One region of the Wenzhouxiangella sp. YN1 genome, then DNA from elsewhere that is predicted to be linked to it. Evidence: riboswitches for the same ligand, from Rfam matches in the RefSeq annotation. Region 1 holds a riboswitch; the other holds the start of a gene.
The links. Region 1 has a riboswitch for cobalamin ahead of ACEWQZ_RS13640 (ribonucleoside-diphosphate reductase subunit alpha). Riboswitches for the same ligand answer to the same signal wherever they lie in the genome.
Positions count from the first base shown of each region.

Region 2: it holds a riboswitch for cobalamin, as region 1 does, so the genes downstream of both, ACEWQZ_RS02155 (TonB-dependent receptor domain-containing protein) here and ACEWQZ_RS13640 (ribonucleoside-diphosphate reductase subunit alpha) in region 1, are expected to answer to the same signal.

Region 1 covers NZ_JBJNIO010000157.1:158,269-161,611, forward strand. Annotated here, with positions in the region: gene ACEWQZ_RS13630 (undecaprenyl-diphosphate phosphatase) at 1-281, shown strand, start outside; gene ACEWQZ_RS13635 (DsrE family protein) at 434-874, opposite strand; cobalamin riboswitch at 1,269-1,512, shown strand; gene ACEWQZ_RS13640 (ribonucleoside-diphosphate reductase subunit alpha) at 1,713-3,343, shown strand, end outside.
Region 2 covers NZ_JBJNIO010000093.1:82,882-86,224, reverse strand. Annotated here, with positions in the region: gene ACEWQZ_RS02155 (TonB-dependent receptor domain-containing protein) at 301-2,079, opposite strand; cobalamin riboswitch at 2,194-2,418, opposite strand; gene ACEWQZ_RS02150 (acyl-CoA dehydrogenase) at 2,489-3,343, opposite strand, start outside.

The sequences.
Region 1 (3,343 bases):
CGTTGTTTCTGGGCCTGACGCGCGAAGCCGCGGCCCGCTTTTCCTTCCTGCTGTCGATCCCGGTGATCACCGGCGCCACCGTGCTGGGGCTGCGCGATCTGTCGGTCGCCGAGCTTTCTGCACCGTGGGCGCTGCTGCTGCTCGGTTTTGTCGTCTCGGCGGTGAGCACCTTCCTCTGCATCCACTATTTCCTGGCGTTCATTCGCCGCATCGGCATGCAGCCGTTTGTTGCCTACCGCGTTGTGCTCGGGCTGGTGCTGCTCGGGCTGGTGTTGCTGTAACCGATTACGACTGTGCTGGGCTGGCGCCGGGCGCGGGCGCGCCTCTGCGCAGAAATCAACCCGGCAGGAATGGGAATGACATTCCTGCCGGGTTGATGACCACCGGCTTCGGCGTTGAAAGCGCCGCCACGCGAGTGTCTGGCCGGGATGGCTCAGAAGCTGAAAACGCGGATGCCCGGGTCCAGCATCTGCGCGGCCATGTCCGGTGGCGTGGCCACGCCCACACCGTCGATCAGGTCTTCCTTGCTGTAGTCGCTGTTGGGCAGATACAGCGCACAGACGTTGGCAGTGGCCCCTTGCTGCAGCAGCCCGCGCATCATCTGGCCCGGGGTGACGTTGTTTGGCCGGAGCGCGGGCGCGTCATATTGCTGCAGCGCCAGATCACCGGCGGTGTCACACAGCAGGATGTTCACCTTGGCGCCTTGCTGAGCCATCGTGCTGGACAGCACCATCGCCATGCCCTGGGTTTGCAGGGATTCGCTGGTCACGATGACCAGCACTTCATCGACCTTCTGTGAATCGGCTGCGTGGGCGCCGATCGAGGCGGCGAAAACCATGGCTGCCGCCACTACTGTCTTGAGCATGTTCATCATCGCGTTGTTCTCCTTGGGGTTGAGGGTGGTTCAGAGCGCCCTGGTGAAAAAACACCAGTCGGTGCAGCCGTAGCCGCTACTGGCTGTTTCCCCTTTCATTGGACATGGTGAGGTCTCCTTGAGTGGGGGACGACCGTGCGGGCCGCGTGCACGTGCGCTGCAAATAAGGGCTTGCCTGCCGTCGCGCTTGAGGGGCACGGGTAATGCAGGAATATTAGATTATCATGATGCAGCGTTGTCGACTGGGTATCCAATGGATCGGTCATCTATCGCTGACAGCGCTGGCTCATGCCTTCTCGGCAAGCCCCTTCAGGGTGATCATCGGCTGTTTTTCGGGCAAACGATCGAATTCCCTGATGCGCAACATGTTGTGTTGACAGTGCGTCTGTTCCCCATTATCTTGTGCCATGCTGGTACTCGACGGCGGTGCGGAAAGGTTCACCACCGCCCGAGGGTTTAATAGGGAATCCGGTGCAAGTCCGGAACTGCCCCGCAGCGGTAAGCGAAAACGAAATGCAGCATCAGCACTGGGCCGCAGATTGTCCGGGAAGCGCTGCAGAGTAGGTGGCTCCATCGATCAGCATGATCAGGGCACCGCGTTCGCAAGTCCGAAGACCTGCCGGCACGTCGGGTGCAATTGCAAGCTCGCCCGGCGCGGGTAACCGCTTCCGCGGGGAGGCGTGTTGCGCGGGGACTCCATGGCGCCGGGTTGCGGCCTGCCCCGAAGCGACGTTCTCCGAAAGCGGTGTTGCCCACAGGTCCTGCGCGAGGGAGCAGGAGAATGTGCCGCAGCGTCAGTGAACTGAACGTTCCTGCGCGCCGCAAACGGAGTCAAATCATGGATTATTCCGAACTCTCAGCGCAGCCGGAGACGGCTGAGCGCTCTTCTTCCACCCGTGCCTCCTGCGCCAGCGATAAAGCGCATACGCATGATGGCAAGACGGGCGAGCATCATCACAGCGGGCTGAAAAACATCATCAAGCGTGATGGTCGCGTCGAGCCCTATATTCCCGGCAAGGTCAACGGTTGGGGGCAGTGGGCAGCGGCCAATATCGGCCGGCAAGTCGACTGGTCGGCTGCGGTCATTGACGCCGTCAGCGCCATGCCGGAAACCGCGCCCAGCGCCGAGCTGCAGGAAAAGCTCATCCGCAGCTGTCTCGATCACGACACCTGGTCGTGGTACCTGATGGCCGGGCGCTTGTATGCATCGCATCTGCACAAGACCATTCATGGCTCACGTATCCCGACTCTGGCCGCGCTGCACGAACGCATGGTCGAGGATGGCATCATGAAGCCGCTGGCCTATGATGGGGAAGAGTACGCGCTGGCCAATACATGGATCGATCACAAGCGCGACTATGAGACACCGCACTTTTCGCTGCACTACCTGCGCCGCAAATACAGTTTGCAAAACCGTATTACCGGTCAGGAATATGAAACCCAGCAGTTTGTGTACATGCGCATGGCCATGGCTCTGGCCGAGCATGCGCCTGCCGAAGAGCGCATGGCGCTGGTCGAGCGCTATTACCGCGCCTTTTACCGCAAGCTGATCTCCGCGCCCACGCCCAACTATGTCAACCTTGGAACGCGTCTGCGCGGTTTCGCGTCATGCTGCCTTTATGTCAGCGGTGATACCGAACAGTCGCTTGCCATCGGCGACCACATTGCCTATCGCATGACGGCGGCTTCGGCCGGGATCGGCAGCCACATCATTACCCGCAGCAAGGGCGACCCGGTGCGTGGCGGGGCCATTGAGCACATGGGCAAGCTGCCGTACTTTGCCGCGATGGGCAAGGCCATTCGCGCCAATATGCAGGCCGGTCGCGGCGGCGCCTGCACGACCTATTATTCGGGCTTCGATCCCGAGGCCGAGGTGATTGCTCATTTGCGCAATCCGCGCAGCACCGAAGACCGCAAGAATCGCGATCTGCATTATGCGCTGGTCACCAACCGCCTGTTTGCCGCCCGGGCGGCGCGCAATGAGCGCGCGTTTTCCTTCAACGTGCACAATGCACCCACGCTGACCGAGCTGTTCTTCAGCGGAGATGCCAAGGGCTTTGCCCGCGAGTATGCCCGTCTGGAGCGGGATGAGTCATTCGAAAAACAATGGTTCAGCCCGCGTGATCTGGTTCTGACCGCGCTCAACGAGGCGCTTGAAACCGGCGTGGCGTATCTGGCCAACATCGACGAGATCAATCGCCATACGCCGTTCAAGGAGCCGATTCATTCAAGCAACCTGTGTCTGGAGATCTGTGAGCCCAACCGCCCTTATCAGGACATGCGCGACCTCTACAGCAGTGAAGAGGTCGGGCGTATCACCGTGGCCGACGAGCACGGCGGCGCGCATTATTTCAACTTCAATCAGGAACTGAGGCTGTCTTGTGGACGCAGGGTGTTTGCCGGAGAGCTCGAGGCCGGGGATCAGCTGGCGGGCAAGCGCCGTGGCAGTCGTGCCGAATGTGCCGGCAT
Region 2 (3,343 bases), on a different contig from region 1:
GCGTTGCCTGACCCGAGTTGTACTCGGCCATCCAAGCGAACCTTTTCCGCAGCGTTCCGGTGCGACAGGTCGTGGGGGTCAGCCGATCGACATGCTGAGCAAGCCTTTGAGCGGCATCATCCGCATCAGCGATGGCTGGTCATCGAACCCAATCGGTTGATCGTTCACCAGGATCGTAGCTCGCCTGGGGTTGTACGATGAGTCGGGTTCTTTTGATGGGGTCTTTAATCGAGGTGCGTGGCGCCTTGCAACCCGCCGAGCTGAGCTCGGCGGGTTCTGTCGTCGCCGGTAGCGAATATGCTAAGGCGTCTGCCAGCGAACGGCCACGAAGGCGGCGCGGCGGGCGGCGTTGTAGCCGGCGATCGGTTCGTACTTCTTGTCGGTCAGGTTCTCGATTCTGCCTTCCAGGCTCAGGCCCGCGCCCAGCGGCCAGCCGGCGCGCAGGTGGACGAGGGTGTGGCTGGGCAGTTCGACGCCGAAGTCCGGGCGCTTGCCGACGTGGACGACTTCGCCGCCGATCCAGCCGCCGTTGGTGAAGGTGCGATCGAGGGTCAGCGAACCCTTGAAGTCGGCGCGCCGGAGCAGGTCGGTGTGCTGAGAGCGGTTGACGGCATCCTGCCAGGTCAGGTTGGATTCTGCCCGCCACTGGCGGGTGGTCCAACGGTAGCCCAGCTCGGCGCCGCGGATGCGTGCCTTTTCGACGTTGACGGCCTCGAAGTCGACGCCGGTGAAGGCAATCAGGTCGTCGATTTCATTCTGGTACAGGCTCAGGCTCAGGCCGTGGCCACCCGGGCCGGACCAGTCCAGGCCGACTTCGCCGCTGAGCGAGGTTTCAGGGTCAAGGTCGGGGTTGCCCGCGTACTGGCCGGCAAATCCGGGCGAGTACAGCTGGCTGAAGGTCGGCGCGCGGAAGGCCCGGCCCAGGCTGGCCGAAAGCCGCAGGCTTTCGGTGAAGCGCCAGCCGCCGGCCAGGTTGCCGGTCAGCGCCGAGCCGAACTGGCTGTCGTGGTCGGCGCGCAGGGCGGCCTCCCATGAAAGCTGTCGGTCGCCGCCGTCCAGGCCGGTCCAGATGCCGACGTTGTCGCGGCTTTCGTCGAATGAGTCGTCGGTGTCGCCATCGACCTGCCAGGCATCGACGCCGAGCAGCCAGGTGCCGCTGCCGACGCCGCGTTCGGCCTGAAAGCCGGCCTGCACACGGCGGGTGACGGCGTCTGCGATGCTGAAGCCGTTATCGGTTTCCATGTTGTCGTGATAGAAGGCGGCCGAGCCTTCCCACGTCCACGGGCCGCGGGTGGCCTGTCGGTAGCTGCCGCTCAGGGCGTAGTTGAGGAAATCGGTTTCGCCCTGATCAAACTCGACGTCGCCGCTGGCGGCACGCGCTGACCAGTTGAGCTGGCCGTCACCGAGCGGGTGGTCGCCGCGGGCGCTGAAGCTCAGGTTTTCGAAACCGTCATTGTCGGGGTCATAGGAGGGGCCGGAGGGATTCTGGGCCGAGAAACCGTTGGTGCGACGAGCCGAAGCGTTGAAGCCGATGAATCCGTTGCCGACCTGCGCGGCCAGCTGTCGATCATCATAGCGACCGTAGGCGGCGCGTGCGCCGCCGCCATCGGGCAGGCGGGTGAAGATCTGAATGACGCCGCCGATGGCGTCCGAGCCCCAGCGCGCCGCGCGCGGCCCGCGCACGATTTCGATGCGCTCGATGATGGACGGATCGAGAATCTCCCAGGTGAAGCCGCCCGAACCCGCTGCGCTCACGCGCACGCCGTCGACGAGCACGAGCACGTGGTTGGAGTTGCTGCCGCGCATGAACAGGCTGGTTTGCCCCCCAGGGCCGCCGCTGCGGGCGACGTCGATGCCGGCCTGAAGCCGCAGCAGCTCCAGCAGATCCGGCGCCTGGACGCGCTCGATGTCGTCGCGAGTGATCACGGAAACAGCCGCCAGAGAGGCGTCGATCGACTGCTGCGTTCGCGTCGCCGTGACCTGGACGGTATCGCCATCAAAGGTTGAGTCGGCGGCAGAAAGGCCGCTCGAGATCAGCATGCCGGCGCTCGCCAGCACGCTCAAGGTGGTGCGTTGCATGTGTGCTCCTTGCGCTCACCCGCGCATCAAGCCGGGTGGGTGGCAGGGCAGCGCCACCGACAGCGAAGGAAAATGACTGTCGTCGACACCGGTCGCCCGCCGCAACCCGGAAGTTCAGACTGATGCAGCGAGCCCGGTCTCCTGACTTCCGGTGGCCGGCTGTGGCGGGCCCAGGCTGGATCCTTCCCCCATTCCTTTCGGCGGAGTGGATTTATCCAGCAACATCAACGCCTGTGCGTCAATGCCGGTTACAGTTGCGGGGGCAGTTCCGGACTTGCACCGGCTTCCCGAAAACTCACTGCGATTTGGCAAAAAGAAAGCCGGCGGCAGCGCCGACCGACCATCAGGATTATAACGCAGTGCCGGCACCGGTGTGGGGCCGGTAAACGGTGACGCGGACTGGCAGGCCTCAGCTGGCGTCGGTTTCGTGCTGGTCGCGGATGGCCTCGCACTTGTCGGTCAGGCCGGCCTGCAGTTCGGCCAGATCGAAGTCGTCGACGCTGATCACTTCGAGGACGCGCTTGCGCAGGTCGGTGAGCACTTCGATCTCCTTGTCGGCAAGCAGCTTCTTGTCGCGAGCCTGTTCGAGCTGCTGCTCGAAGGTGTAGCCCTCGATTTCGCCTGCCCGCAGCGCCTTGGAGAACTTGCGCTCGACCGGTTCGGCTGCGATCACATCCGGCAGCAGTGCTTCGAGCACGCCCAGCCAGTGGCCTTCACGATTGGTCTTGTAGATGCCGCGGGCCAGGCGGTCGCGCGTCTCGGATGGTGACAGCAGCAGCGCGGCGACCTTGTGCCCCAGGCGGTCGTTGGGCGGACGCTCGACACGGCCGAAGGGGAAGATGATCAGGCGCAGAAACGGGCGCGCCCAAGCCATGGGGTAGTTGTCGACCACGCCGTACATGGCCTGTTGAATCTTGAAGATGGCGTCGTGAAAGGCCCAGGCCAGGATCGGCTGATCGGCGGCCGGGCGGCCGTCGTGTTCGAAGCGACGCAGCATGGACGAGCAGATGTAGAGATGGCTCAGGGCGTCGCCCAGCCGTCCGGAGATTTTCTCCTTCATTTTCAGCTTGCCGCCGTAAGTGAGCATGGCGATATCCGCCAGGAAGGCAAAGGCGGCGCTGTAGCGGCTGAGCTTGCGGTAGTACTTGCGGGTGCGCCGGTCGCCGGGGACGACCGCAAAGCGGGCAAAGCTCAGGCCCAGCACGAACGCGCGCACGGCGTTCGAGATCGAATGGCCAACATGGCTGAACAGCAGTTTGTCGAA